Regions from separate parts of the Paenibacillus sp. p3-SID1389 genome, predicted to be linked through region 1. Evidence: riboswitches for the same ligand, from Rfam matches in the RefSeq annotation. Region 1 holds a riboswitch; the other holds the start of a gene.
What was found. A riboswitch is a leader RNA that binds a small molecule or an ion and turns the genes downstream of it on or off. The one in region 1 is predicted to bind S-adenosylmethionine.
Positions count from the first base shown of each region.

Region 2: it holds a riboswitch for S-adenosylmethionine, as region 1 does, so the genes downstream of both, M3G15_RS07670 (methionine ABC transporter ATP-binding protein) here and metA (homoserine O-acetyltransferase MetA) in region 1, are expected to answer to the same signal.

Region 1 covers NZ_JALXVO010000025.1:16,558-31,410, forward strand. Annotated here, with positions in the region: gene M3G15_RS12085 (RluA family pseudouridine synthase) at 1-942, shown strand, start outside; gene M3G15_RS12090 (arsenate reductase family protein) at 969-1,331, shown strand; gene M3G15_RS12095 (5'-3' exonuclease) at 1,369-2,250, shown strand; gene M3G15_RS12100 (DUF3055 domain-containing protein) at 2,367-2,669, opposite strand; gene M3G15_RS12105 (HRDC domain-containing protein) at 2,910-3,920, shown strand; gene corA (magnesium/cobalt transporter CorA) at 4,549-5,484, opposite strand; SAM riboswitch class I at 5,974-6,103, shown strand; gene metA (homoserine O-acetyltransferase MetA) at 6,224-7,159, shown strand; gene M3G15_RS12120 (aminotransferase class I/II-fold pyridoxal phosphate-dependent enzyme) at 7,177-8,367, shown strand; gene M3G15_RS12125 (trans-sulfuration enzyme family protein) at 8,364-9,527, shown strand; gene mqnC (cyclic dehypoxanthinyl futalosine synthase) at 9,726-10,862, shown strand; gene M3G15_RS12135 (putative sporulation protein YtxC) at 10,981-11,892, shown strand; gene thrS (threonine--tRNA ligase) at 12,287-14,224, shown strand; gene M3G15_RS12145 (3D domain-containing protein) at 14,579-14,853, shown strand, end outside.
Region 2 covers NZ_JALXVO010000013.1:25,287-40,139, reverse strand. Annotated here, with positions in the region: gene M3G15_RS07695 (DUF2515 domain-containing protein) at 1-503, opposite strand, end outside; gene M3G15_RS07690 (thioredoxin family protein) at 651-1,019, shown strand; gene M3G15_RS07685 (COX15/CtaA family protein) at 1,168-2,163, shown strand; gene M3G15_RS07680 (UbiD family decarboxylase) at 2,338-4,104, shown strand; gene M3G15_RS07675 (Cthe_2314 family HEPN domain-containing protein) at 4,119-4,835, shown strand; SAM riboswitch class I at 4,963-5,120, shown strand; gene M3G15_RS07670 (methionine ABC transporter ATP-binding protein) at 5,323-6,336, shown strand; gene M3G15_RS07665 (methionine ABC transporter permease) at 6,336-7,004, shown strand; gene M3G15_RS07660 (MetQ/NlpA family ABC transporter substrate-binding protein) at 7,065-7,946, shown strand; gene M3G15_RS07655 (SDR family oxidoreductase) at 8,346-9,119, shown strand; gene M3G15_RS07650 (NifU family protein) at 9,225-9,470, opposite strand; gene M3G15_RS07645 (YuzB family protein) at 9,549-9,782, shown strand; gene mqnE (aminofutalosine synthase MqnE) at 9,805-10,911, opposite strand; gene M3G15_RS07635 (HesB/IscA family protein) at 11,107-11,463, shown strand; gene M3G15_RS07630 (AI-2E family transporter) at 11,508-12,701, opposite strand; gene M3G15_RS07625 (hypothetical protein) at 12,872-13,096, opposite strand; gene M3G15_RS07620 (YheC/YheD family protein) at 13,293-13,955, shown strand; gene sda (sporulation histidine kinase inhibitor Sda) at 14,180-14,323, shown strand; gene M3G15_RS07610 (NAD(P)/FAD-dependent oxidoreductase) at 14,718-14,853, opposite strand, start outside.

The sequences.
Region 1 (14,853 bases):
ATTGAATATCAAGTCCCTGCAGCGGAGGACGGTTGGACGGTCAAAAGCGTGCTCCAACGCCGGATGGGGATCTCCCGCAAGCTGCTGTCGCGGATTAAGCTGACCGAGCGCGGGGTGATGCTGAACGGGGAGCGGGTATACATCAGCGTCCCGGTGAAAGCCGGGGATACGGTGAGCGTCTCGCTGGAAAAGGAAACGTCAACCGACATCCTGCCGGAGCCGATACCGTTTGATATCGTCTACGAGGATGAGGCGCTGCTGATCGTCAATAAAGCGGCGGGATTGATCGTGCATCCGACGCATGGTCACTACACGGGGACGCTGGCCAACGGCGTCGTGTATTATTGGCAGGAGAAAGGCGAGAAATTCCGCTTCCGCCCCGTGCACCGGCTGGACCAGGAGACGAGCGGCTTGATCGCCATCGCCAAAAATGCCTACGTGCACCAGCATATTTCCGAGCAGTTGATCGCAGGTGAGGTCACCAAGAAATATACGGCGCTGGTGCACGGTTGTCCGGCGGTGCCGGAAGGAACGATCGACGGCCCGATCGACCGCGATCCTGCCGAACCTCACCGCCGGATTGTCACCCCGTCGGGCTATCCCGCGTTGACCTATTATAAGGTCGCGGAAGCCTACGGCGACGGGGCTCGGGTTGAGCTGCGTCTCGGTACAGGACGGACGCATCAGATCCGCGTGCATATGACGTCGATCGGCCACCCGCTAATCGGCGACAAGTTCTACGGAATGGCGGGGCTCGCGGAGCTGCCGGCACCTGCACGCGAACGAATCGCCCGCTTAGATGCGGCGATCGGGCGACAGGCGCTCCACGCCTCAGAGCTTGGCTTCCGCCATCCGCTTACCGGTGAGGCGCTGACCTTTAAGTCAGAGCTGCCAGAGGATATGCTCAAGCTGGAAGCGATGCTGCGTTGGGCGAGTTTTTAGGAAAGTGGTAAGGAGGAATAAGGAACGTGAGCAAACTGAAGGTTTATCATTATCCGCAATGCGGGACATGTAGAAGTGCAATTAAATCGCTGCAGGCCAAAGGGCATGAACTGGAGCTGCATCATATCAAGGAAACGCCGCCGAGTGCTGCCGAACTGGATAAGCTGGTGGAACTCAGCGGGTTGGAATTGAAGAAGTTTTTTAATACGAGCGGTGAGGTTTACAAGACAATGGGCTTAAAGGACAAGCTGGCGGGGATGTCGCGGGAGGAGCAGCTTCAGTTGCTGTCCTCGAACGGCATGCTGATCAAGCGCCCGATCGTGACGGACGGAAAGACCGTAACTGTCGGTTACAAGGAAGAAGCCTATGTACAGGCTTGGGGCCAATAAATTTGAACGAGAAGGGTGGCTTGGGTGAATCGTGGATTTGGCGCAAAGCAGTAAAAATACGATTCTGCTAGTGGACGGAATGGCGTTAATGTTCCGCGCCTATTACGCTTCGGCCGCAACCGGGTATATCCGGCGGACGAAAGCGGGCGTTCCGACCAATGCGGTGTACGGGTTTATGCGTTATTTTTGGGACGCGGTGCAGAAGTTTGGGCCGACGCATATCGCCTGCTGTTGGGATTTGGGCAGCAAGACGTTCCGGACGGAGCAGTTTGCCGATTACAAAGGAAATCGTGCGGACGCGCCAGAGGGTCTGATTCCGCAGTTCTCCATGATCCGCGAGGTGATGGACAGCTTGGGGATTCCGAACATCAGCTCACCGGGTTATGAGGCGGACGATTGCATCGGAACGCTGGCAGCTCGCTTTGGTCAGGAGATGGACGTGCTGGTGCTGACGGGCGATCACGATATGCTGCAGCTGGTCAGCGAGCGGACAAGCGTAATCATCATGAAAAAAGGCCACGGAAACTACATGGTGTATACGCCGGAGGCCTTGATGGAGGAGAAGCAATTAAGGCCTGAACAGATCGTGGACCTGAAGGGTTTGATGGGGGATACGAGCGACAACTATCCGGGCGTGCGCGGCATCGGCGAGAAAACCGCCTTGAAGCTCGTGCAGGAGCACGGCTCGGTGGAAGGCATCCTGGCCAATCTGGACCAGTTGTCCAAATCGGTCCGGGCCAAAATCGAAGCGGATCTCGACATGCTGCATCTCTCGCGGCAGCTGGCCAAGATCCGCTGTGACATTGAGCTGGAATGCGATGTAGAGACCTGCCGGTTTGAGCTGAATCCGGCGCAGGTAATCTCCAAGTTCGAGGAACTGGAGATGGCCAGCATCAGCGCCTGGATGGGTGTCGTTTAAAAGTGGCCATTAAGGTCAATGGAGTCCGTTACACCGAGAAATTGCCGGGAAATAGGTGAATAAGAGCAATACGGTCCATTACGCAGGTTGCTGTTTTTGCGGTTTTGCGTGCAACTTTAATCCGTGAAGTACGGTTCACCTAATACCTGGTACAGAAAGGTGCGCAGTTCGGTGCCTTCCTCCTCGCTCAGGTTATAAATATGTTCGAGGTACCCTTCCTCCTCCAGGTCGTCGGTGCCAAGAATGGCCGTACGGCCGTTGTGCAGGTCGGTGACCAGCTTCTTCCCATAGAAACGATTGGTCGTGGTGACCGCCAGGTCATAACGCTTCAGCGATCCGCCGATGAACGTGACGAACCGGGTCGAAGTGTTTTCGGTACTGTCGGACAGGAAATCAAGCTCTTGATGCGGGTCGCTCATCCTGTAATGCCTCCCTTATTTCGGAATGTCTCTAGTTATTATACCGGAAAACGGAAGACAATGGGAAAATGATTCCTATGCATTGACAGCTTGGTTGATTATGGTATTATTAGGGATAACAGGTTACGTTTGGAGGAAGCACCTCTTTTGCGAATTTCGCAGAAGAGGTGCTTTTTGTTTTGCGCAAAAAGATGAAATGACTCCTTCGTAGCTGAAAATTTTTCAAGGAGGGACAGGTTGATGCGGGTTGTATTTTTGAACAGTCTGGAGAAGAAGGACGGCGGGGCCATGATTCGGGGGGCCCAGGTGTGGATTGGAGAGGAGGACGGCGTTTGGCGGATGGGCTGGAATGAGGTGACAGCAGACAGTGAGCAGGAGGACCTTTGGTACGAAGGGGCTTCATGGTCGGAGATGCTTCATATTTACCGCCATCGATTGGCCGCCAAGCTAGGCGAGGGGTTTCGCCCCATAATGGAGGGAATCTGGGACGAGAAGGAAGCGTTAACCGGACGGGGGATGGCGGCGCAGAAGCTGTTTTGCTATAGCGAATTAAACAGCAATGAACCGGTATACAACGAGTTGACGGCCTGGCGTCGGAGAAAAGCTTCGTCTGAGCGCAAAGCGCCTTACTTAATTGCCAGCAATCGGTTGCTGCGGATGATCAGCGTATTTCTGCCGCAGACCGTGGATGAGCTGTTGCAGCTGCCGGGCGTTGGTGAGAACAAGGCCGGCGAATATGGCGCCGAGCTGTTGGAGATCACTCGGGCGGCCGAGCGGAAGCGCGGGTTCCCGCTGGATTGGGTCGAGCAGGAAATCGACGACGAGGTTTTCCGTACTTGGATGTATAAGCAGAAGGAAGTGAAATACCGGGCGGAAATGGAAAAGTTCAACGTCCGTCGAGCGGTGCTCGAAGCCTTGGCCGCAGGGCTTAAGGTAGAGGATATTTGCGCCCGTACGGGCATCGAGCGGCGGGATGCGGTGGAGCTGCTGGAAAGCTTGGAGAAGGAGGGCTACAACACCGAGGATTTGGTGAGTGCCGAACTTGAGGTCATGCCCGAAGCGGAGCAGCAGGCCGTATGGAAAGCTTACGAAGAGCTGGGGGACACGCTCCTGAAGCCGGTTCTGCAAAAGGTGTACGGGCCCGAAGCCAGTGAAGGCGGCAGCGGCAACCTCGATACGCTGTACGAGCGACTGCGCCTGATCCGCATCCGGTACCGCCGCCAGCGCGAGAACGCCCGGCACGCGGGTTGAGGCGGCAAGGGATGCTTTTGGGCAGTAAGGCGGTAAGTGTGGTAGTGCGGTAAGGGTAGTAAGTTGGGGGATGAGTGGTAAGTGCAGTAGTGCGGTAGTGACTGTTGGTGCTGTAAGAGTGGTACGTGTTGCTACTCGCAAGAGTCGCAAATGCAGCAGGTAATGAGGGAATTTCGAAGTGTTTGACCGCCGACGTCCGGATGAACTGTAAAAGTGCAGTTGATCCGGCCGAAAATGCCGCCAAAATGCATTTTAACTGTAAAAGTACAGTTCATTTCGGGAGATTTTGCGGAAAGCAGCCCATTTATCGAAAAAAGACTGCACTTTTGCAGTTAAGAGTCGATTTAGGGGGGGATCGCGGCAAAATAACTGCACTTTTGCAGTTCACGCTCGACTCGCCTAATTTAAACGGTCAGGGGGATTCAGGCGCACGTCCAACAAGGGGCTAGTGCAATACGTCTTGCCGTTCTCAAATGGCCAAAGCCGCAACTTAAACGGCGCATTATCAAGCGTCAGCCTAACGCCCGCGCACACACATCTCGCACCTTCAAAGGGTTAGGCTTCCTAGCAAACGTCTCGCCCAACCAAAAAGGCCAACGCGGATTCCAGCCCGTGTTGGCCTTACTGTCTATATCCAATCTCTCTTCCGGAAGATGTAGTACATGCCGAGGCCGAGCACGGCCATGATGCCAAGGACGATAAAGTAGCCGTACTTCGAATGGGTCTCCGGCATATAGTCGAAGTTCATCCCGTAGATCCCGGTGATCAGCGTCAGCGGGATGAAGATCGTCGTAATCGCGGTGAACACGCGCATGATTTCGTTGGCGCGGTTGGCGATGGCGGCCTGATAGGCCTCGCGTAAGTTGCCGACGAGCTCGCGGAACGTGTCGAAGTTCTCGGAGATCTTCACGGCGTTTTCGTAGATGTCGCTGAAGTATTTTTGCAGTTGGTCGTCGATCAGACGAAGGTCTTTCTTGTTCAAAATGTTGATGACTTCCTTCTGCGGACCCAGCACTTTCTTTAGCCACAAAATTTCACTTCGCAGCCCGATGATTTCGTTCAGGTGCGAACGTTTGGTATGCATCAGGATGTCTTCTTCCAGCTTCTCGATCTTCACTTCAATCCGATCGCCGACGGTGAAGTAGTTATCAACCACCAGGTCGACCAGCAGGTACAGGAACCGGTCGGGCTCGCTGACCTCTTGCTCCCACAGGATCGGCTTCACCGCACGCAGCTCGTTGATTTTCTGTTTAGTAACTGTAATGATATAATGCCGTCCCAAGAAAATGTTCAATGCACGCAGGAAAATTTCCTCGTCATCATACCGAATGCTGTTCACGACGATGAAATAGTGGTTGTCGTAGGTTTCGATCTTCGGACGTTGCTCTTCTTCGCTTAAGCAGTCCTCCACAGCCAGATCGTGCAGTGAAAATAAAGGCTGCAGCAGGGCAAGGTCATCCACGCCCGCGTCGATCCAATAGAAGCCTTCTTCCGGAGGGGTGGTTGTCAACTCCACGTCCTCTACGGGGGTAAATACGCCGGCTAGAACATGACGGATTTTCATATGCTTTCACTCCTTTCCCCGGGCCTGAAGGCCTGGGATGCTCTTGTTGCAGCATAGGAAAGGGACCAACCGCGGGTTCGCCCGGCAACGGTCAAAAAGGCGTTTATGCAAATACCGGGAAACGAAAGTGCCCTTTACGTTCCGCAGGCACCCAGCGGGTCGGTTTCCTATGCAATTGTTTGACCTGGGTGTTCCTCTGCGGACTCGGGTCGCCTTCCATTCTCGGTTTCACCTCGCTATGATCAGGTTACATGAATATGCGTCAAACCCTAGGCCCGTCTGGGCCTAAAGGCACTTGTCTAGTATAACGCCAGCGAATGAAATGTTTCAACCCAAAAGTATACTATGTGCACTGGATTCAAGCGGTCCATGAACACCGTGTGATTTTTCTCGCAGAGTTCTTGACGGAATACCATCGGATACTTTAAAGTGAATGTCAGGGAGTACGGGCGATGGCCCAGGCCCCCGAAAATAACTAAATACAGCGAAATCTTATCAAGAGCAGGTGGAGGGACTAGCCCGATGATACCCGGCAACCGGCGATGAAACCCATCGCAGCGGTGCTAATTCTTGCAGGACCGTCCGTTTCGAACGCTGGACGGCTTCTGAGAGATGAGAGAGGCGCATACCGAATACGTAATGACCTTTCTCCCCGTGAGAGAGGTCATTTTTGTATAAACGGCCCCTCGAAACGGATGATGAATTAAGGATGACGCTACGATTAAAGGAGTGAAACCACATGCCGATTAAAGTACCGGACCATTTACCGGCCAAGGACGTCTTGGCCAACGAAAACATCTTTGTGATGGATGAAAGCCGTGCATACCATCAGGACATTCGCCCGCTGCGGATCGCGATTCTGAACCTGATGCCAACCAAGGAAACGACGGAGACACAAATCTTACGTTTGCTGGGGAACACGCCGCTTCAGGTGGAAATCGTCCTGCTACATCCGAGCACGCATACCTCAAAAAATACGTCCGCAGAGCATCTGGAGATGTTCTACAAAACGTTTGGCGATATTCGTAATCGCCGCTTTGACGGCATGATCGTGACAGGGGCACCGGTCGAGCAGTTGGATTTTGAAGAAGTGAACTACTGGGAAGAGTTGAAGGAAATCTTCGAGTGGTCCAAAACCCATGTCACTTCGACCATGCACATCTGTTGGGCCTCGCAGGCCGGATTGTATTACCACTATGGCGTTCGTAAAGTTCCACTGGCGAAAAAGTGCTTTGGTGTCTTCTCCCACACGGTCAACGATCCGAAGGTAAAGCTGCTGCGTGGGTTTGATGAAGTGTTCCAAGTGCCGCATTCTCGTCATACGGACGTGGAACGCTCGGACATCGAACGGGTGCCGGAACTGCAGATTCTGGCGGAATCGGAGGAAGCCGGCATTTATTTGGTCGCCACCCGCGACGGTAAACAGATCTTCGTGACCGGGCACTCCGAATACGATCCGGATTCGCTCAAATGGGAATATGACCGGGATGTTGCCAAAGGCTTGGAAATCGATTTGCCGGTAAACTATTTCCCGAATAACGATCCGACTCGCACCCCGCGTTCTTCGTGGCGTGCCCATGCAAACTTATTATTTTCCAATTGGTTAAACTACTATGTGTATCAAGAAACACCGTACGATATCGATCAAACGGCCGATTTTGTATATGAGATCTAAAAGTGGAGGGATTGCAGGTGGGGGAGAGAAACAAGGAATGGCGCATCGAGAGTAGATTGGCACAAATCGGATCGGTCGAAGAACCGGTCACAGGCGCGGTAAATTATCCGATTTATCAAGCCACGGCGTTTCGGCATCCGCGTCTGGGGCAAAGCACGGGCTTCGATTATATCCGTACGAAAAGCCCTACCCGCAAAGTGCTGGAAGACGCAGCGGCCGCTCTGGAATCCGGCGATGCCGGGTTTGCCTGTAGCTCCGGGATGGCCGCGCTGCAGACGGTATTTACGTTATTTTCTCAAGGCGACCATCTCATCGTATCGTTGGATCTTTACGGAGGCACATACCGTTTGCTGGAGCGGATCATGTCCAAATTTGGCGTAACCGCATCTTATGTGGATACGAACGATTTGGATGCACTCGAACGTGTACGTCAAGAGAATACAAAGGCGGTTATTATTGAGACGCCAACCAATCCGCTGATGATGATCACCGATCTTGAAGCGGTATCGACATGGGCGCGGTCTCATGGCTTGCTGACGATCGTCGACAATACGCTGATGACGCCGTATTTCCAGCGGCCAATTGAGCTTGGTGCGGACATCGTTGTTCATAGCGCGACAAAATACTTGGGCGGCCATAACGATGTCCTGGCCGGTCTGATCATCACCAAAGGCGAGGAGCTGTCTCAGGAGATGGCGATCCTGCACAACTCGATTGGGGCGGTGCTCAGCCCGTCCGATTCTTATCAGCTGATGCGCGGAATGAAGACGCTGGCGCTGCGGATGGAGCGGCACGAAAGCAACGCGCTGGCGATCGCCAAATTCCTGCAGACACATCCACAGGTAGCCGAGGTATTCCACCCGGGATTGGAGGATCACCCAGGGTACGCGACGCAACGGAAGCAGTCGAGCGGCAATACGGGGATCTTCTCCTTCAAAGTAACGGATGCTCGGTACGTAGAGCCGGTGCTGCGCAATCTAAATCTGATTGCATTTGCCGAAAGTCTCGGCGGCGTGGAATCGCTGATGACGTATCCTGCAGTGCAGACGCATGCTGACATTCCGGAGGAGATCCGCAATGCGGTGGGCGTGGATGATCGGTTGCTGCGGTTCTCCGTTGGCATCGAGCACGTTGATGATTTGATTGCGGACCTGAGTAATGCACTGGAAGCGGCGCGGCAGGAAGTCGAAGGGGGACAAGGCGCATGAGCGGGCAGGAGAAACGGGAAAACAAATTTGAAACGAAGCTGATTCACTTCGGCAGCGAGGTGGACGAGGCTACCGGCGCGTCCAGTGTACCGATTTATCAGGCGTCGACGTTCCATCATCACGATATTTTTAATCCGCCGCAGCACGATTACAGCCGTTCCGGCAATCCGACGCGGCAGGCGCTGGAGGATTACATTGCGGTATTGGAAGGCGGGGTCCAAGGCTTCGCGTTTGCCAGCGGGATGGCCGCCATTTCCACAACGCTGATGCTGCTCTCGGCCGGCGATCATATTATCGTGACCGAAGATGTGTACGGCGGGACCTATCGTCTGCTGTCCAATATTTTAACCCGGATGAACATCGAAACGACGTTCGTCGATATGACGCAGCCGGAGCAGGTAAAGGCGGCTTTGAAAGCCAACACGAAAGCCGTCTATATGGAAACGCCGTCCAATCCTACGTTAAAAATCACCGATATCGCGGAAATCTCCGCGTGGGCGCGAGAAAATGGGTTGCTTAGCATCGTGGACAATACGTTTATGACGCCGTATTACCAGCGCCCGATTGAGCTGGGGACAGATATCGTCCTGCACAGCGCAACGAAATTCCTCGGCGGACACAGCGACGTGTTGGCCGGCCTGGCGGTGGCCCGGACGGAAGAATTGGCCCGTCAGCTGAAATATGTGCAGAACGGGCTGGGCACCGTCCTTGGCGCGCAGGATTCATGGCTGCTGATGCGCGGCATGAAGACGCTGGGGGCGCGGATGGCGCACAGCGAAGTGAGCGCGCGCAAGCTGGCCGACTGGCTGAGCCGCCGGAGCGACATCGCGGCCGTGTATTATCCTGGCTTGCCGGATCACCCCGGCCGCGAGGTTCAGGAGAAGCAATCCACCGGTTATGGCGCGGTGGTCTCCTTCGACGTTGGTTCAGGCGAGCGGGCCAAGCGGGTGCTGAATCGGGTGAAGCTGCCGCTCGTTGCGGTCAGCCTGGGTGCCGTCGAGAGCATCCTCTCTTACCCGGCGATGATGTCGCATGCCTCGATGCCGCCGGAAGTTCGCGGCGAGCGGGGCATTACCGACGGGCTGCTGCGTTTCTCCGTCGGGCTGGAGGACATCGACGATTTGCTTGCCGATTTGGACGAGGCGCTTGCAAATAGCTGAATAGGCTCGTGAACGGATAAAAAGGCCGCGGTATGCGGCCTTTTTGGCATTTTCCTCTGTATGTGTCAACGTTTCTTCGGCGTCTGCGCCGTGATTGGGTGCTGTTTTTCCTGGGCGGACTGTGTTACGATTGAATTAACATTTTAAATTTTCAGGTATCGCCTGGGATTCATTTATTTGTTCTAAGGAGGCAGTGATATGACTGCAATCGACGATATATTAAACAAAGCGCTGCAGGGCGGACGCCTGGATTTGGAGGATACGATCCGGTTGTTCGAATCTGACGAAGTGGAGAAGATCGGGCATACCGCCAACATTTTGATGGAGCGCAAGCATCCCGAACCGATCACGACGTTTGTGATCGGACGGAACATCAACTATACGAACATTTGTGACGTATATTGCCGGTTCTGTGCTTTTTACCGCCGGCCAGGTTCTGAGGAAGGGTATGTGCTTCCGGACGAAGTGATTTTTCAAAAAATCCAGGAAACGGTGGACGTAGGCGGCACAGAGATTCTGATGCAAGGTGGAACCAACCCGAATTTACCATTTAGCTATTATACGAACTTATTGAAGGCGATTAAAGAGCGGTTCCCGAACATCACGATGCACTCGTTCTCACCTGCGGAAATCATGAAGATGAAGGAAGTGTCCGATGGGCTTTCGCTGGAAGAGGTCTTGCGCGAAATCCATGCAGCAGGTCTTGATTCGCTGCCGGGCGGCGGAGCTGAAATTTTGGACGACCGGACACGCCGCAAAATCAGCCGCCTGAAAGGCTCCTGGAGAGACTGGATGGACGTAATGCAAACCGCCCATAAAATCGGAATGAACACGACGGCCACGATGGTCATCGGGTTTGGCGAGTCGATGGAAGAACGGGCGCTGCATCTGCTGCGCGTGCGGGAAGCACAGGATGAATGCATCCAGAACGGTTATCCGTCGGAAGGTTTCTTGGCCTTTATCCCTTGGACGTTCCAGCCGGACAACACGAACCTGAAAGCCGAACGGCAAACGCCGGAAGCCTATCTAAAAACGGTAGCGATTAGCCGAATTGTGTTGGATAACATCAAAAACCTGCAGTCCTCTTGGGTGACGATGGGTCCTGAAGTCGGCAAGCTGTCGCTGCAATACGGTTGTAACGACTTCGGCAGCACGATGATCGAGGAGAACGTTGTATCGTCCGCCGGTGCGACGCATAAAGTGAACATCGAATCGATCCTGTCGATCATTCGTTCCGCAGGCAAAGTTCCGGCTCAACGCAATACCAAATATGAGATTTTACGTGTGTTTGATGAAGAAGCTACGGTCGAACGCGATTTTATTATGCAAAACTAACTTGATTCTCCTATAAAATATTGCTGGCAGAACTGCCTTTCATTCCATGAACGGTTCCCGTATATCCGCTACCTTCCCACCATATACTTGGAGAAGGAAGCGGAAGGGGGCCAGATTCATGGATTTTTTTACTGTACGCGTCAATTGTGGTTCCGCCGAATCGGAGGAACGGTTCAAAGCTTTGATACAGGAGGCCGTCAGCAGCTTACATAACCGCGAGGTTCGGCTTAGCTTTCAAGCAGCCGAAGGCGGGATGCTGGAGGCGTTGCTTATCGGACGTCCAGACTCCAGCGGCGGGGGGCAAGCTGCTTGCGATCCACAACTGATCGACCTTTTGTCGCTTGGCATCGCAGAATACATCATCAGCGAGAAGGAAGAAGAGGTCGCCGCTCGAGTCATGAGACGGGATTACAGCTTCGAATCCCGCGAGGAAGCGCAGCAGGTTCATGACATGGTGGACCGGCTTCTGGCCGAAGAAGCTGTTACCGGCTGTGCCCGAGAGGAACGCAAAGCGTTGGTACAAGAAGCGCTACGCGAGTATTTGCAGTCTTCCTCCGACCTCCATCTGGAAGGGTTCGTCTGGTTTCGCCTCAAGGCTTACGAGGACAAGCTGCGCGAAATCGTAGATTATGCCGTCGACGAGTTTTTGCTCGACAAGCAGTATGAGGAATTCATTGGGCTGCTGCAGTATTTCGTGTATTTTCAGGAGCCTTTGACCCCGTTAGTTCATTTGATGCATAAGCACGATCATGAATTTGCGATTCTGAACGAGCAATTTACGCCGATTCGTGTGCCGGCTTCTGGCGGGGTTGTCGCGCGGATTGCCGATCAGGAGATGCAGATGGAGGACGTGATCGTCAGCACCTTGATCTCCCTGTCCCCGGACCGGATTTTGATTCATACCCAGGAACCTGATGCCCAGGTGATTACGACGATCTCGCGGATTTTTGGCGATCGGGTGGAAATCTGCTTGCTTTGCCCGCATTGCCAGCTGTTCCATCAGGAGACGCGGCGTCTAGATCAAGGGTAATGAAGAAGAGGTTTCTTGACGATCCGGGAAGTTCGCATTATAATTACTTCCATTAAGTGAACAACCTTAAATAGCGTGGACAAAGACATGAGCCAGAAGACTTGAACGGTACAGAGAGAGGGAACTTGGCTGGAATTCCCTTCGGATTCGCTTTTGGTTTACCCCTTTGTAGCTGTATTCCCGAACCTTCGTGAAGTAAGGAATACCGGTTCATTCCCGTTAACGAATGCCGAATTAAGGGCCGTTTCCGAGTTGTGATGCACGGGTGAGTGCTGCGGATTGGCCGAATGAGGGTGGAACCACGGGTATTTAACGCTCGTCCCTTTCCGGGACGGGCGTTTTTTGATTTGTCCGCTTCCGGTAAACAATCACATATTTTAGGGAGGAAATCAAGGTGGCAGTATCTGTTATTTTGCCGGACGGTTCGGTTCGGGAGTATGCGGAAGGCAGCAGTCTGGAGGATGTCGCTGCTTCGATCAGCAGCGGTTTGCGCAAAAATGCGCTGGCCGGAAAAATCAATGGCGTGGCGGTGGATTTAAACACGAAGCTGGTGGATGGCGCCAAAGTTGAGATCATTACTGGGGATTCCCAAGAAGGTCTGGAAATCATGCGTCACAGCAGCGCCCACTTGATGGCTCAAGCGGTGAAACGCTTGTTTGGCAACAAGGAAGTGAAGCTGGGGATCGGGCCGGTCATCGAAGACGGCTTCTACTATGACATGGACTTGGAGCATCCGCTTAATCCAGAGGACCTGCAAAAGATCGAAAAAGAAATGGAACGCATCATCGGTGAAAACCTGCCGATTACCCGCCGCGAGGTTAGCCGTGAAGAAGCGTTAGCGATCTATACGGAGCTGGATGATCCGTATAAGCTGGAGATCATTCGCGAATTGCCGGAAGGCAGCGTCATTTCGATTTATGATCAAGGCGAGTTCTTCGACCTGTGCCGCGGGCCGCACGTGCCTTCGACCGGGAAAATCAAAGTGTTTAAGCTGCTGAGCGTGGCTGGCGCGTACTGGCGCGGCAACAGCAACAACAAAATGCTGCAGCGGATTTACGGTACCGCGTTTATGAAGAAAGCGGACCTGGATCATCATCTGCACATGCTGGAAGAAGCGAAGAAACGCGACCACCGGAAGCTGGGGAAGGAACTCAACATCTTTACGTTCAACAACCTGGTCGGCCAAGGCTTGCCGATTTGGCTGCCGAAGGGAGCGACGGTTCGTCGGACGCTGGAGCGTTATATCGTTGATATCGAAGAAAGACTGGGTTACCAGCATGTATACACGCCGGTGCTGGGGAACGTGGATTTGTATAAAACATCGGGTCACTGGGAGCATTATCAAGAAGACATGTTCCCGAAAATGACGATCGATACGGAAGAATTTGTGCTTCGTCCGATGAACTGCCCGCATCACATGATGGTTTATAAGAGTGATATGCGCAGCTACCGGGACTTGCCGATCCGCATCGCCGAGCTGGGGATGCAGCATCGTTATGAGATGTCCGGCGCATTAACCGGGTTGCACCGTGTGCGTTCTATGACGCTGAATGACGCTCATATTTTCTGCCGTTTGGATCAAATCAAAGATGAATTTAAGCGCGTCCTGGATTTGATCAAACAGGTATACAACGATTTTGGGATTCATGAGTATCGGTTCCGGTTATCTTACCGTGATCCTCAAGATACGGAGAAGTACTACCAAAACGACGAGATGTGGAATACGGCGCAGCGGATGCTCCGCGAGGTTGTAGAGGAAGCCGGCTTGCCATTCTTTGAAGCAGAAGGCGAAGCGGCGTTCTACGGACCGAAGCTCGACGTGCAGATCAAAACGGCGCTTGGCAAGGAAGAAACGCTGTCGACTGTGCAAATCGACTTCCTGTTGCCAGAACGTTTTGAGCTGGAGTACGTTGGCGACGACGGCCAGAAGCATCGTCCGGTCGTGCTGCACCGCGGGATCCTCGGGACGATGGAACGTTTCACGGCCTTCCTGCTGGAGAACTTTGCAGGGAATCTGCCGCTCTGGCTCGCTCCGGTTCAAGCGAAGGTGCTTCCGGTGTCCAGCAACTTCGACGCTTATGCTCGTCAGGTCGAAGACAAGCTGCGGGCTGCCGGCATCCGCGCCGAAAGCGATCTGCGCAACGAGAAGCTCGGATATAAGATCCGCGAAGCTCAGCTTGAGAAGCTGCCGTACATGCTCGTCGTAGGCGAAAACGAGCAAAACGCCGGCACCGTTTCCGTCCGCAAACGCGGCCAAGGCGACCTTGGCGCCAAAGCGGTGGATGAAGTGATTGCTCAATTGCAGGAGGAAATCCGCAACCACGTGATTTAGTTCGTGTGCGTTTCGTCTGCACCGTCCGCTCGGGCGGATGAGCGGAGTAAATGTTGCACTTTTTACAACATTTTTGTGTGGGGGAAGGCCCAGTTGAATTAACCCAACCTCAAAAGCTCCAACTGCAAAAGTGCATTGCGTGATGTGCAAAATCCCGATTTCAAGGGGCCTGAAGTGTAAAAGTGCAATTCATTGAGGGAGTTTTTGGCTGAATCGGCGGTTTTGAGCGGAAATGAACTGTATTCATGATTCGACGTCGATCAAGCCTCTTCGGTAAAGCTTCGTGATGAAAAGCCAGGATGTATAGAATTGGGCGTATGTGGAAAACCTTTCGAATAAGGGGGAGGTTTTCTCATGCGCCAATTTCATTTCTGGCACAAGTTTAGTACACGCTGTTTGCTTGCAGGATTGCTTGTATTTACGATGGCGGCGGATCTGCCGGTTGGGGGCTTCCAGCCGCAAAGCATTTACGCGAACCGGCAATACCGGAATTACGCAGAATGGCTGGGGCTGAAGCAAACGCAGCAACTGCAAGCGGTAAGAACAACACGACAATACCAATATCAACGGGTCATCATGATGAACCCGGAACATAAACAGGCTCAACAGGCTCAGCCTGAGCGTAAGAA
Region 2 (14,853 bases), on a different contig from region 1:
AGGGCGTTGCAACGTTCCAGAAACCGATACGTGAGCCGTTTCTCTTCGGCATCAATCACATCAGCCATTCGGCTGCTGTGCAGGTCTGTCATGTTCCAGCCGGCGTTTCGCGAGACCATATGCGCGAGGAAAGCCCAGTGCAGCTCCGGGCAAGCTTGATAGCAGGCGAGATAAGCCGCCGTCCGGCTGATGTTGTTCGCACCGGCCAAACGGGTTTCCTCAGCGATTGCTTCGGCCAACTGCAAATCCTCGGCGCTGTAATCTTCACCTGCTGACGCCGTCCGAGCGGCCGCAGTGCGCCGCAGCAACTCCTCGATCTCGCTGATGACCGTACGGGCGGCCGCTTCGTTCCAGCCCAAATCAACCGTCTCTTTCCGCAATTCAGAAGAATCGGAAAGCACGGCGGTTTTGTTTTTGAGCATGGTTGAGATTGCGGCGGGCAGGCTGGACATCCATCTTCTCAGGTTGACAGCCTTCCCATTGTCTTGGCGGTGGTCCCCCATGGATTCCGCCTCCCTTCTACCTTAGATCGAGCGTCCGAATATTTGGCGGCCGGCTAGGCATAATACGATCTAGTATGTCCAAAAAGATTGACTTCCACTCCCGCTTCTGGTTGACTAGAAGTATCCTGATGAAAGGAAGGATCATCCATGAAAAAAATTACGTCCCCCGCGGAATTTCAAGTCAGCATTCAATCCAGCAACTTAATCGTAGCGGTCTTTAAAGCCGACTGGTGCTCGGATTGTAAATTCATAGATCCGTTTATGCCTGAGGTTGAGGCGAAATACGAAGGTCGACTGACGTTGATTGAGGTCGATGTGGACCAAGTTGGCGAGGTCAGCCAGGAGCAAAACATTCTCGGTATCCCCAGCTTTGTCGCCTATACCGACGGCCGCGAGCTGGTTCGGTTCGTGAACAAACTCCGCAAATCCCGTGAGGAAATTGAGGATTTCCTGAACAAGGCGTTGGATGTGTATCATACGCTCCATGACACGCCGGAAACCCGGGATACGTTATAATCCAAAAATCAAACGCCATTATATTCATCACACCGCCGCAGGGAAATCCCTTGCGGCGGTGTCGATTTTTCAACATTTTCTATGAAAGTGGTTACTTGATCGGTTATAATGAAAAGGATTAGCGATTAACTTAAAGGTGTGAACCGTTTTGCATACGAAATCTTTAAAATGGCTCAGTTACGCCTCTTGTTTTGTCATGTTCCTGGCGACGCTTGGGGGCAGCGTTGTGACCAAAACGGAATCAGGACTCGGCTGCGGCAATGATTGGCCGCTCTGTCACGGGAAGTTTGTCCCGGCTCATACGCTCGCTTCCATGATCGAATATTCTCACCGGGCAGTCAGCGGGGCGGCCGGTTTGTTTTCTTTGGCGGCGTTTGTCGCGTTTTGGATGTATCGGAAGAACCGCAAGGATCTGCAGTTGTATTCCTTGATGGCCTTAGTTTTTGTCATGGTGCAGGCCGTGATGGGAGCGATGGCGGTCATTTACCCGACGTCGTCCGCCGTTATGGCGCTGCATTTCGGGTTCTCGTTGATCGCATTCGCCAGCTCGATCATGCTGGTTCTAGGCGTTCGCGAGGAAGAACGCGGACAAGCTGACCGCAGCGCGGGGCGCCGTCCGCAGGACCCTATGCGCCCATCTGGCTCGGCAGTCCGCGTGTCTAAAGCGTTCCGCAATCTGACCTGGTTTGCGACGGGCTATACGTATATCGTCGTTTATCTCGGTGCCTATGTCAGCCATACGGACTCGGCGGGCGGATGCAGCGGCTGGCCGCTATGTAACGGTCAGCTCATTCCCGGATTATCCGGCGGAGAAGGGATCGCCTTTATTCACCGGGTTGCGGCCGCTCTGTTGCTGGTCGTGATCGCAACGGTTGGCCATTTTGCCTTCCGCAAGCATCCGGAACTGCCGGACATCCGCAAGCTGGGCGTTGCTGCAACGGTGCTGGTGATCGTTCAAGTGTTGACCGGGGCGACCATCGCGCTGACGTTAAACAATTACCACGTTTATCTCTTCGCTTCGCTGGCCCATATTATCGTGTTGGCCTCCTTGTTTGGGGTCTTGTGCTATTTAAGCGTCCGAGCCTGGCAGTTGAGCCGAACAGCCAAGGAGGCACAGGCTGCGCCGGCTGACAAAGCCGTTTAACTGGCACTTCTTGACGTCCGGCTTCGGCGTGACTTCCGCGATTACGTCGGGATTGTCATGAATCTGTAGAATGACAGGGCCTCCCGAGGAGTGTGAGGTAAGGTATACTTTTGTCTATAGTGTAAAGTGATGCAACGATCGGGTGATGACCCGGTCTTTTAGGAGGATCAGGAGATGAGCTACAAGAACCTGCGTCAATGGATCGATGCACTGCAAAAAGAAAACGACCTGGCGATCATCGATGTGCCGGTTGATCCTTACCTGGAGTTGGCCGAAATTCACCGGCGGGTCATTGACGACGGCGGCCCGGCTTTGCTGTTTACCAATGTCAAAGGTACGCCTTTCCCCGTGGCAACGAATCTGTTCGGAACGCCTCGCCGGGTGGAGATGGCCTTTGGTCCCCGGCCTGAACAGCTTGCTAACCAACTGGTTGACGCGATACATAAACTGCTGCCGCCGACACCTAAAGCGATTTGGAATGAGCGCGGGCTAATCCGCGACGTACTGAAGGTCGGCATGAGAACGGTATCCAAAAAAGACGCCCCCATTCTGGACGTCTGCCGAACGGAAGCGCCGCTGAAGGACCTGCCGAAGGTGACCAGCTGGCAGAAGGACGGTGGCCCGTTTATTACACTGCCGCTTGTATATACGGAAAATCCGCTGCAGCCAAAAGAAAACAATCTGGGGATGTACCGGATCCAATTGTATGATGACCAAACTACCGGCGTGCACTGGCAAATCCAAAAAGGCGGAGGGTTCCACTACCATGAGGCGGAGAAACGCGGCGAGCCGTTGCCGGTATCCGTGTTCCTGGGCGGACCTCCAGCCATGATCGCCTCGGCGATCTCGCCGGTGCCTGAGCATCTGTCCGAGCTGCTGGTCGCTTCCTTCATTCTCGGCGAGAAGCTGCCGATGGCTGAAAACCCGCTGGGCGGCCACCGCATTCCGGCCGAATCGGAATTCGCCATCTTTGGGCTGGTGCCTCCGCATGAACGCCGACTCGAAGGTCCCTTCGGCGACCACTTTGGATATTATTCCTTGCAGCATGAATTCCCGGTGCTGCACGTCGGACATATGTGGCATCGGAAGGATGCCATCTACCCGGCGACGATCGTCGGTAAACCGCGTCAGGAGGATTATTATCTAGGCGATTTCCTGCAAAAGCTGCTGTCGCCAGCCTTCCCGATCGTAATGCCGAATGTGCGCTCGCTATGGACGTATGCGGAGAGCGGGTTCCATGCGCTGAGCTCGGCGGTCGTCCGTGAGAGCTATTCCCGCGAAGCGCTGGTGTCCGCCTTCCGCATTCTGGGTGAAGGCCAGCTCTCGCTGACCAAATTCCTCATGCTGACGGACAAGCTGATTGATCTCGCAGATTTCCGTCTGCTGCTGAAGACGGTGCTGGAACGTTTTGATCCGCGCACGGATCTGTTCATTCTAAACAACACCTCGCATGATACGCTGGATTATACCGGCCATAAGCTGAACCACGGCAGTAAGGCGATTCTGATCGGCGTAGGCGAGCCGATGCGCGAGCTGCCCCGGGCGTACGAAGAAGGTGAAATCGCGGAAATCGATGCGATCCAAGTTTTTCATGACGGATGTCTTGTCGTTTCTGGTGCATCCTATGAGGACGAGCCGGAGCTTGCTGAGCGTCTGCTGGGCCGTCTTCGCGAACGCGGGACCGCTTGGCCGCTTGTGGTATTGGTGGATAACGCCGAAGCGGCGGCCCATGATCAAACGGCGTTCCTGTGGACGGTGTTTACGCGGTTTAATCCGGCCAGCGACATTTACGCGGCTTCCGAGGTGCGTCAGCATCATCTGTCCTACAGTTTGCCGCTGGTCATTGATGCCCGCATGAAGCCGGGTTATCCGGATGAGCTGTTCCCGCAAGAGGATATCGTGTCCTTGGTGGATCAGCGTTGGAAATCCTACTTTCTGTGAAAAGGGGAATGCCTATGCTGCGAAGCTTGCTTGGGGAGCCGCCTCGCCAAAACGAGGGGCGGTTGGCCGAAACGATCAGCGCGATGACGCAGACCGTGAGACTGCTGCAGAAGGAAATCAAGGAGCATCAAGACCCTACGCATGATTTCCGCAAGCTGGAGATTTGGGTGCACGGCTTGATCACTTCGTTGGATGAGCTCGAACAATGCTTATATGCCGCCACCTTTTTTCGCAAAAAGGTACATACCGAATTCGTTGAAGACATGGATCCGGTTGAACGGGCGGATTATGCAAGATATGTGTATTTTTACAAGGACGGATTCATTCGCGTGTTCTCGGCGCTGGACAAGCTCGGCACGGTGCTCAATGAACTGTTTGATTTGAACACATCGAAGGTGAAGTCGCGTTTCTCTTATTTTACCGTGCTGCGCCAATTTGCTGCTTTGAAGACTCACACCGAGCTGGGGAATCGGTTGAACGCGATTAAAGAGACGTACCGGGAAGCGCTGGGCGTGTTGCGGCGCCGGAGAAATACGGAGATTCACTACATGAACTCGGAGATGAAGGACGACTTGTGGCAACGGCATCAAGCGTTGTTCGGAAAGGTCGCTCTGGAGGACTTGGATCAGCATATCCGTGAGCTTGAGCAGGGATACCAAATGGTTTGCGAAACCTATTTCACGGTTTTTGACTACATCAATCATAGATGGAAAAAAATTACGGCGATCTAACCCGATCGCCATTCTTATTTTTCCTCTTTACAAAACGAACAAAACTCATTATACTCATCAATAGTTTTACATGACAGGTTAACAACGATGTAATCTCGCAAATGACTCTTTTAATTTCATATTTTATTTCTTATCGAGAGAGGCGGAGGGAAAGGCCCGATGAAGCCCAGCAACCGATTCGCCCGTGAAATGATTTGCAGGATGTAGCGCACTCGTCACGGCGGAATGTCATGGTGCTAATTCCTTCAAAACCGATGTGATTTACTCGGTTTTGGCAGATGAGAAGGCATTGTCTTTACGTAAAGAGAGCCCTTTGAATCTGTTAGGGCTCTTTTTCTTTAAGATATCAGAAAGTATAAACTTCGGAGCATTGGCATCCTGATATCGCAAGACAAACTTCCGCTAAACGCGGTCTGTCTACTTTGAATGTACGTCGATAGACGTTTTTCTTATATTTACGCCATGCTAGGAACAGGAGGTTAGCCGATTGATTGAACTTAAGGGCATTACGAAAATCTATCGCACCAAAAAAACGGCGACCCCCGCACTGTCCGGATTAAATCTGAGCGTTCGCAAAGGGGAAATCTTCGGCGTCATCGGTCATTCCGGTGCCGGCAAGAGCACGTTGATCCGCTGCATCAATTTGCTGGAGCGCCCGACCGAAGGTGAGGTGTGGGTCGGCGGGGTTGAGCTGACGAAGCTCGGTAAGCGTGAGCTGCAGCAGCAGCGCCGCAAGATCGGCATGATTTTTCAACATTTCAACCTGCTGTCATCGGCTACCGTTTATGATAATATCGCATTTCCGCTGACGCTGATCGGAACGCCGAAGGCGGCCATCGCGGAGAAGGTCAATGAGCTGCTGGCTCTCGTCGGCTTGGAGGAGCATCGTCACAAGTATCCGGCGCAGCTCTCCGGTGGTCAGAAGCAGCGCGTCGGCATCGCCCGGGCCTTGGCCAGCGAACCGGATGTGCTGCTGTGCGACGAGGCCACTTCGGCGCTGGATCCACAGACGACGGATTCCATCCTGAAGCTGCTGCTGGACATCAACAAGCGGTTCCAGCTGACGATCCTGCTGATTACGCACGAGATGCATGTCATCCAAAGCATCTGCGACCGTGTGGCGGTTATTCACCAAGGAGGCATCGTGGAAGAGGGGCCGGTGACGGAGGTGTTCCTGAAGCCGAAACATCCGGTGACCCGGGAGTTTATCCACCGGGAGTCAGGGGACGAAGGCTTGAAGCTGGCGACTTCGGTTCCGCATCCTGCGTGGGCGAAGCTGGTGAAAATCACGTTCCTGGGAGCGAAAACCTACGAATCGGTGTTGTCCCAGGTCGTTCGGGAAACCGGCGTCAACTTTGCCATCCTGCAAGGCACGATCTCAGCGATTAAGGATATCCCGTACGGTCAACTGACCGTATCGTTTGAAGGCGAAGATGACCAGGTGGAGCGCACGCTGTCGCTCCTGCGGGAACGCGACCTTGACGTGGAGGTGATCGAATAATGCGTGGATTGGATCTCGGAACCATCGATTGGGCAGAGATGGGTGTGGCCACGCTGGACACCCTAAAGATGATGGGTTTTGCAACCTTGTTTACTTTCTTGATCGGGCTTCCGCTCGGGGTGTTGCTGTACACCTTCTCGCGTTCTCAATCCTTGGTATTAGGATGGGTTTACCGGATAATTTCGCTAATTGTTAACATCCTTCGCTCGGTTCCGTTCATTATCTTGATCGTTGCGTTAATTCCGGTTACGCGGGCGATCATGGGCGTATCCACCGGTGTGGAGGGGACGATTCCGCCGCTGGTGATCGGGGCAGCCCCGTTCTTCGCCCGGTTGGTGGAAACGGCGCTGCGCGAGGTGGATCGCGGAGTGATCGAAGCTTCCCAAGCGATGGGCGCTTCCTCGTTCCAGATCATTCGCAAGGTGCTGCTGCCGGAATCGCTGCCCGGCCTGATCGCGGGCATGACGATTACCGTAGTCACGCTGGTGTCCTATACCGCCATGTCGGGCATGGTCGGCGGCGGTGGTCTCGGCGACCTGGCGATCCGTTACGGGTATTACCGGTACGAGACGGGAATCATGATCGTTTCGGTGATTTTTATGGTCATTCTGGTGCAGGTGCTGCAAATGCTGGGTGACCGCTTGGTGATTTATTTTACGCGGAAATAAGGAAACTTAAATATATAGAAGCATCCTTATTCAAAAAACCTTTAAGGGGGAGAACCTGCAATGAAAAAATGGACTTTATCTTTGTTAACGCTCGTATTGGTACTGGTACTGGCTGCTTGCGGCAGCAATAACGCCGCCAATAACGGGGCAGCAGGTAACACGGCTGGCGAAACGTCGGCAGCTGAAGGGAATGCCGCAGATTCGGGGAACCAAACCGCAGCCGAGCCAGTGAAGCTGGTTGTAGGTGCGACCGTGCCTCATGCTGACATCTTGAAATTTATTGCACCGAAGCTGAAAGAAGAAGGCGTTGAGCTGGAAGTTAAAGAATTCACCGATTATGTGCAACCCAACGTACAGCTGTATGAAAAAGAGTTGGATGCGAACTACTTCCAACATCAGCCTTACCTGGACGAACAAAATGCCCAAAACGGCTTTGATCTCGTTCCGGTTGTAGGGGTTCACGTTGAACCGTTTGGCGCTTACTCCAACAAATACAAATCCGCTGACGAGCTTCCGGACGGTGCTACAATCGCGATCCCGAACGACCCAACCAACGGCGGCCGCGCGTTGCTGTTGCTGCAGAAGCAAGGGTTGATCAAACTGAAGGATGACGCTGGAATCACAGCAACGGCTAAAGACATCGTAGAAAATCCGAAAAACCTGAAATTCAAAGAAACGGATGCAGCTATGCTGCCTCGTCTGCTGCCAGAAGTAGATCTGGCGCTGATCAATACGAACTTCGCGCTGGAAGCGAATTTGAACCCGACGAAGGATGCTTTGTTCATCGAGGATAAAGATTCGCCATACACGAACCTTCTGGTAGCTCGCCCGGACAATAAAGATTCCGAAGCGATCCAGAAGCTGGCGAAGGCGCTGACTTCCGACGAAGTCCGCACGTTCATCAACGACACCTATGATGGTGCTTTGGTACCGGTATTCTAAGTAGCAAGAAGCAGAAATGTCCCGTTGCGTGTGCAGCGGGATTTTTTTGTTTTCCTGCCAGTTTGAAGCGTCCATTGCATCTCAACTGTAAAACTGCAGTTCATTTTCGGCAAATCGCCCGATTTATGGCCTGTGAAATGTAAAAGTGCATTCGATTGGAGGCAATTTGGCCCCAAAAGACGCTTCTGACGGGAAATCAACTGTACTTTTGCATTTGAAAGCTTAATGTCAGGGCATTTTGGTGAAAATCAACTGCACTTTTGCATTTAAAGAGCGCTGTTTCGTCGTGGAGCATGGGGGGAGCGCAAAAGAACGGGATAGAACGCCGCGGCGGTTTGTGGGAATCCTTTAAATCTTTTATACTTAAAGGAACAGCACCTGGGAGGAGGAGAAGGAACGTTGCATGGCAAAGTTGCCTTAATTACCGGGAGCGCCAAAGGCCTCGGGAAGAAAACAGCGCTGACGCTGGCAGAACAAGGCTGCCATATCGCGCTGAATTACGTACATAGCAAAGCGGAAGCGCTCTCCCTCCAATCGGACATCGAGCGCCTGGGCGTCCGCTGCATCGCAGTGCAAGCCGACGTTTCGCGCCGGGAGCAAATCGAGGACCTGGCCCGTCAAGTGAACGAGCAGCTCGGCACGATTGACATCCTGGTCAACAACGCCGGACCGTTTATCCGCGAACGCAAGCTGTTTGCCGACTACAGCCAGAGTGAAGTGCTGGCCATGATCGAAGGGAATTTGGTGGGCAGTTTGCTGCTGGATCATCTCGTACTGCCTGGGATGCGGGAGAAGAAATGGGGGCGGATTATCCATTTCGGCTTTGGTCATGCCGCGGAGTCGCGCGCCTGGCCGCATCGGGCGGTTTATGCCGCAGCGAAAACCGGGCTGGTGTCTTTCACCAAGACGCTGGCCGTCGAGGAAGCCCCTTATGGCATCACCGTAAATATGGTTTGCCCCGGCGACATTCGAGGGAACCAGAAAGAGATGTCGATCCATGAAGTTCGCGGTCTCCGCGATGGAGAGACGCCGCTGGGGCGTCCCGGAAGCGGGGAGGATATCGCCCGCGTCATTGCGTTTTTGTGCCATTCGGACTCGGATTTCATCACTGGCAATATCATGGACATCTCCGGCGGACTCGACCCGATCCGTCCGTGGATCAAGCCTTCTTAAGCGGGTCTGTCAGACCCAACAAAAAAACCCGGCCTTCCGACATCTTGCCGGAGCCGGGTTTGTTTAAACCCTCCTGCTGAAGAGCGATCATTCATGGATTGCGAATTAAAATACTTGTACGACCTCTTCTACGCCTTCCACTTCTTCAAACAGAGCGCGTTCGATCCCTGCTTTGAGGGTGATCGTGGAGCTTGGGCAGCTGCCGCAGGCACCCATCAATTTCAGTTTCACGATGCCGTCTTCTACGTCGACGAGTTCGACGTCGCCACCGTCACGTTGCAGGAAAGGCCGCAGTTTGTCCAATACTTCCAATACTTCATCATACAATTTATCTTGTACGTTTTCACTCATTGTTTTCAACTCCTTTCTTGCCTTATTATATTACAAAAAGTCAAAAATTTAAATGCTTCTTCATGGGGAGGACGGAAGATGAAACCGATCCTTGAATATTGTACGAATAATGCCAGTTTAGGTACGGACGAAGCGATTTGGAAAGTGAAGGAGCAAGTCGATTGCGATATCTATGAATACGGCTGCCTGACCGCTTGCGGCACGTGTTATTTGTTTCCGTACGTGCTGGTTGACGGCGAGCAGGTGGAGGGGGAAGAGGCCGACCAGTTAGCCGAACGAATCCTGCAAAAAATTAGGGAGACCCATCCGTAACGAAAGGTTCCCCCTGACGAAATTATTCGTAGACCCGAAGCTCGTTGTAGAACGTATCCCGTTCAACCGGAATGCGCCCGGCCCCTTTGACGAGCCAGATCAGCTCTTTTAACGTCAATCCTTCCGGGGTTTGCGCGCCTGCCGCATGGCTGATTTGCTCCTTCAGGATCGTGCCGTGTACGTCCGAGGCCCCAAAGGTTAAGGCCACCTGCGTCAGCTGGACGCCGATATTGATAAAGTAAGCTTTGATGTGCTGAATGTTATCCAGCATCAAGCGGCTGATCGCGATCGTCTTGAGGTCCTCGAAGGCAGAATTGCGGCGCATGATGCTGGCGTTCTTGTTTCGCGGCTGCATGGACAACGGGATAAACACCTGGAACCCGCCGGTTTCGTCCTGCAGATCGCGGATTTGCATCATATGGCGGATGCGATCCTCATAGGATTCGATAGAGCCGTAGAGCATCGTGGTTGGGGTCTTCATTCCCAGCCGGTGCGCCGTCCGATGGACGTCCAGATATTGGTCGACGTTGGCTTTCTCGACCTTCATCTTTTCCCGATATTGGTCGGACAAGATTTCCGCGCCGCCGCCGGTTAAGGATTCGAGGCCGGCTTCCTGCAGTTGCATCAGCACTTCCTTCGTGCTCAGGCCGCTGAGCCGGGTGAAGAATTCGATCTCCGCCGCCGTATACGCCTTGATGGTCACATGCGGGAAATTCTCTTTCAGCGCTTTGAGCGAGTCCACGTAATATTGGAACGGTACGTGGTTGTTGTGCCCGCCTACGATATGGAACTCACGGACGCCCGGAGTGATGTGCTGCTTCACGTAAGCGACCATTTCCTCCCCGGAAAGCGTATAAGCCCCTTCTTCTCCTTGATCCTTGCGGAAGCTGCAAAACGCACAGTGAGATTCGCAGACGTTCGTGAAGTAGAGGCTCATATTTTCGATAAAATATACCTTTTTCCCGTTCTTACGCAGGTTAACTTCATTCGCTAATTGCCCGATCGTCAATATATCATTGCTTTCATATAGATAGACACCGTCTTCGAGGTTGAGACGTTCGCCTTGGCGGACTTTGTCCACAATTTCGGCCATTCTCTTGTCGGTGTTTGGGGTGACTACAGTGAACATGACGTTCCCTCCGTTTCCAATTGCATGAAATGCCTCGTATCCTAACAGTATGAATTACCTACCTATTATAAACCTCACATTCCAAGCGGGCAATAAGCCTAGGGCGAAGATTAAAGATTGGCAACTAGAAAAATCACAGTTGTTGAGCGATTTGAGGAGAAGGAGTATAATTTTTTGTAAAGGAGTGAGTGCATAATGATTAATATCAGCGACAGCGCCCTGGCGCGGATTAAAGATATGATAGCCCAAGAAGAAACACCCAATATGTTCCTGCGTGTCGGAGTGAATCCCGGCGGCTGCAGCGGCTTCTCCTACGGGATGGGCCTTGATGATCAGGAGAGCGAACAGGATGTCTATATGGACATCAAGGGGCTGAAGGTCGTCGTAGATAAGGACAGCATCCGTTATCTGAACGGCCTGGAGATCGACTTCAAGGAATCCGGCTTGAGCGGCGGCTTCACCATCCACAACCCGAACGCCATCGCCACCTGCGGCTGCGGTCAATCGTTCCGCTTTAAGGACGAGGAAGGTGCGCCGCAACCTTGCGATTGATTGGAAAATAATAAGGGACTCTTCCATCTGGAAGAGTCCTTTTTTCATGGTTGCGTTTCAGTTGGAGGCTCGCGAAGGTCAAGCTGATCAGGGGCAGGCGCATCCGGCTCCTCATACAAATGGGACCGCCGTTCGAACCATTGGAACAGATGGGTGAAAATTACTTTCAGCACAGCGTAGCCCGGCACGGCGAGAATCACGCCCAGGACGCCAAACAGATTGCCGGCGGTGAGGATCACGAAGATGATCGTGATCGGGTGAATGCGCAGCGTCTTGCCCATGATTTGCGGTGAAATGAACTTGCCTTCAACGAGCTGGACAACCGTCCAGACGACGATCAGCTTCAGCAGCATGATCGGCGAGGTGACGATGGCCACAATGATCGCCGGAGTAATCGCGATAGCCGGCCCGAGATACGGGACGACGCTCGTGAACGAAGCGATGATCGCCAGCGTCAGCGAATAATCCAGGCCGATGATCACGAAGCCGACATACATCAGCGCCCCGATGCAGAAGCTGACGATGATTTGCCCGCGGATATAAGAGCTAATTTGGCTGTTCATCTCGGTCATCACATGGTGCGTTTGTTCACGGAAGCGAACGGGCACGTAACGCAGGATGAACTCCGGCAGCTTCTTGCCGTCCTTTAACAGATAAAATAAGATGAACGGCATGGTGATGATCGCCAGGACGACGTTCTTGACGGCTCCAAGGAATCCGCCGATGCCGGACCAGGCGTTGTTCAACAAAGCGGTCCCTCGCTCCGACAGCGTGTTGGACAGGTCGTCCAGATTAAAGCCGGTCGACTCTTGGACCTGATGGAAGAAGTTGCTGCCGATCAAGCTTTCGAACTGCCGCTGCACCTCAGACGTATATCTTGGTAAATTTTCGATCAAACTCAGAATCTGTGCCTGAACCAACGGGATAACGGTCATAATGAGCACCGTGAGGATCCCCGCGATCAACAAATATAACCCGGTAATCGTGTATACCCGGCGAATGCGCTTCGTTTCCAGCCAATCCACCAGCGGGTTGAGCAGATAATAGATCGCTCCGGTGAGCAGAATCGGGAGCAAGACGGTTTTGAACAGCACCGTAATGGGTTTGAACACAAACGGAATATGGGCGAACACCAGAATATTCAAGCCAATCAGCAAGACGACGAGCAAAAACACTACGAAACGGTTATTTAGAAAAAACCTTTTGAATCGGTCCCCCCAAGGTTGCGTACTTCCCATGCCAATAGAACCTCCTGTATCTTTCTACTATCCCAAGTAACGATAATTTCTATGTAGTAATACGCAGAAATGGGTTTTGGTTCCCATCTTTTTTATGGAAAAAAGCCCGGATGCCATCCGCAAGCGATGCTCCGAGCTTTTCCTGTGCGGTCAGGCACTCCCGACTTGCTTTAGAAAAATTGACGATTCACCATCATGATGACCATACAGGCCGCTGCCAGAGAAAAGACGATACAGCCGATGCCGAGACCCTTACGCGTTGTCCTGGCCATTTTGATGCCCGTGAGGAACAATGCGACGGTAATGCCGGCCAGCACCAACGACATGGCGATCATGGCAAACCAATAGAGGACCTCGAACAGAGCTGCCTCAAATGAAGAACCTTCTGTATTCAAAGCTTGTGAACTCTCCTTCCTCTGCTAGTCATAGACTAACGTCTCCCCTTAATATACGCGAAATCCCTCGCTTTGCATAGAAAGAGCCTGCCTGACAGCCTTACCGGAGAAAGGGCTTAAGCCTTGGACAATCATCCAAGAATACGAATCTACAAATGAGTACTATACCGTATAGTGAGAGGAAGGGGATGGTGTCATGGCGGGGAGACAATTGGCCAATAAGTGGCTCAAGACCGAAGCGCTTCTCAGCAACGCGGTCGTGGCCGCCCACATACCGCAAACCCGATTGTACAGTGCCGATTCGTTAAGGAGCATGCTGCATCAGTTCGGCATGGTCGTCATTAAACCCCTCCGCGGCGGCGGAGGTTATGGTGTGATTAAGGTAACTTACGCAGGCGGAGTTTATGCTTATACCTATTTGTCCCGAACACGCGCGTTTTCCAGCTTTGAGGCGATGTTTCGTTCCTTAAACCGAGTGAAGGTCGGACGTAAGTATATGATCCAGCAAGGTATTCATTTGGCCCGCATCGCCGGGCGCCCGATCGACTATCGCGTGAAGGTCGTTAAAGAGAACGAAGTTTGGGTCTATCGCTCCATGGTCGGCCGGTTAGCCCGCCCTGGGCTGTTCGTGACCAACTTGTCCAAGGGAGGGACGATGCTTAGTGCCCGCGCAGGGCTCAGCCGCTCACTGGGCCGCAAAATCGCCGCCAGCAAGCGACGGGAGATGCGTACGTTAACGAATCTTTGTGTACAGATTCTAGAGGCTCGGTTTCCGGGGATCGGGCAGCTTGGTTTTGATTATGGCGTGGATCGGAACGGGAAGATCTGGATTTTTGAGGTCAATACGCGGCCACAATAAGCTCGGATTGTCGGAAAATAAAAAAATTTTTGGTGAAAAATGGGAACGGGTGTCCTGTGAATAACTTTTGTCCACATTATCCCACTAGCTTTTTCAACGGTTTTCGATATTTACTAACACGTTATTCACAGGATTTCCACAAGGGTTTGTGGATAACAAGAACACTTGTTCTACTAAACTTTTCCTGTTATGATGGGGAAAATACTAGAAAGGATGTGTTATCAATGGCGCTGTTAACGGATGAGTTGCTCCTCGAATCCTATCAGAAAGCAACCGAACTGCAGTTGGATCGGGAGTTTATCGCACTGCTGTTAGCAGAAATTCGCAAACGCGAATTAGAGCTTACCGCGCCGTCCGTTTTGCACTAATTGTGGACAACCTGGCTTACTTCAATAAGAAGGATATAGTTATCCAACAACCATCAAGGCGCCTGCCAGGCGTTGACATGATAAATATAAGCTTCATGACAATGCGGACACTGAACGACATGTTCGCAGCCCGAAGGAATACGCGCGGAGATGGCTGAGGTATACTGATCAGCGGATCCGTAGGGGCTGTAAGGCCCGGCGTAATCTTCTTTTTTTCCAGCATTCTCTAGAATGTGTCCGCAATCGGGGCAGGCGGCGTTTAATGAAGCCAAACCGTTGCATAACGGGCATATATATGGCAAAGGGTATCTCTCCTTTACGATATGATCTTCCGTAAAGGTAAGATACCCTTTTGTTTGCTAGAACATGTAAGAACGTGAATAAGCTGCTTAAATTACAGCTTCAAATTACTGCTGTGACCTGGGGACAACTTCGCTTCCGGATCGATATAGACCTTAGCGTTGTTGACCGCTGTCGGTGCTTCGCCGAATCCGACCGCAATCAGGTCCAATTTGCCGGGATATGTCGTA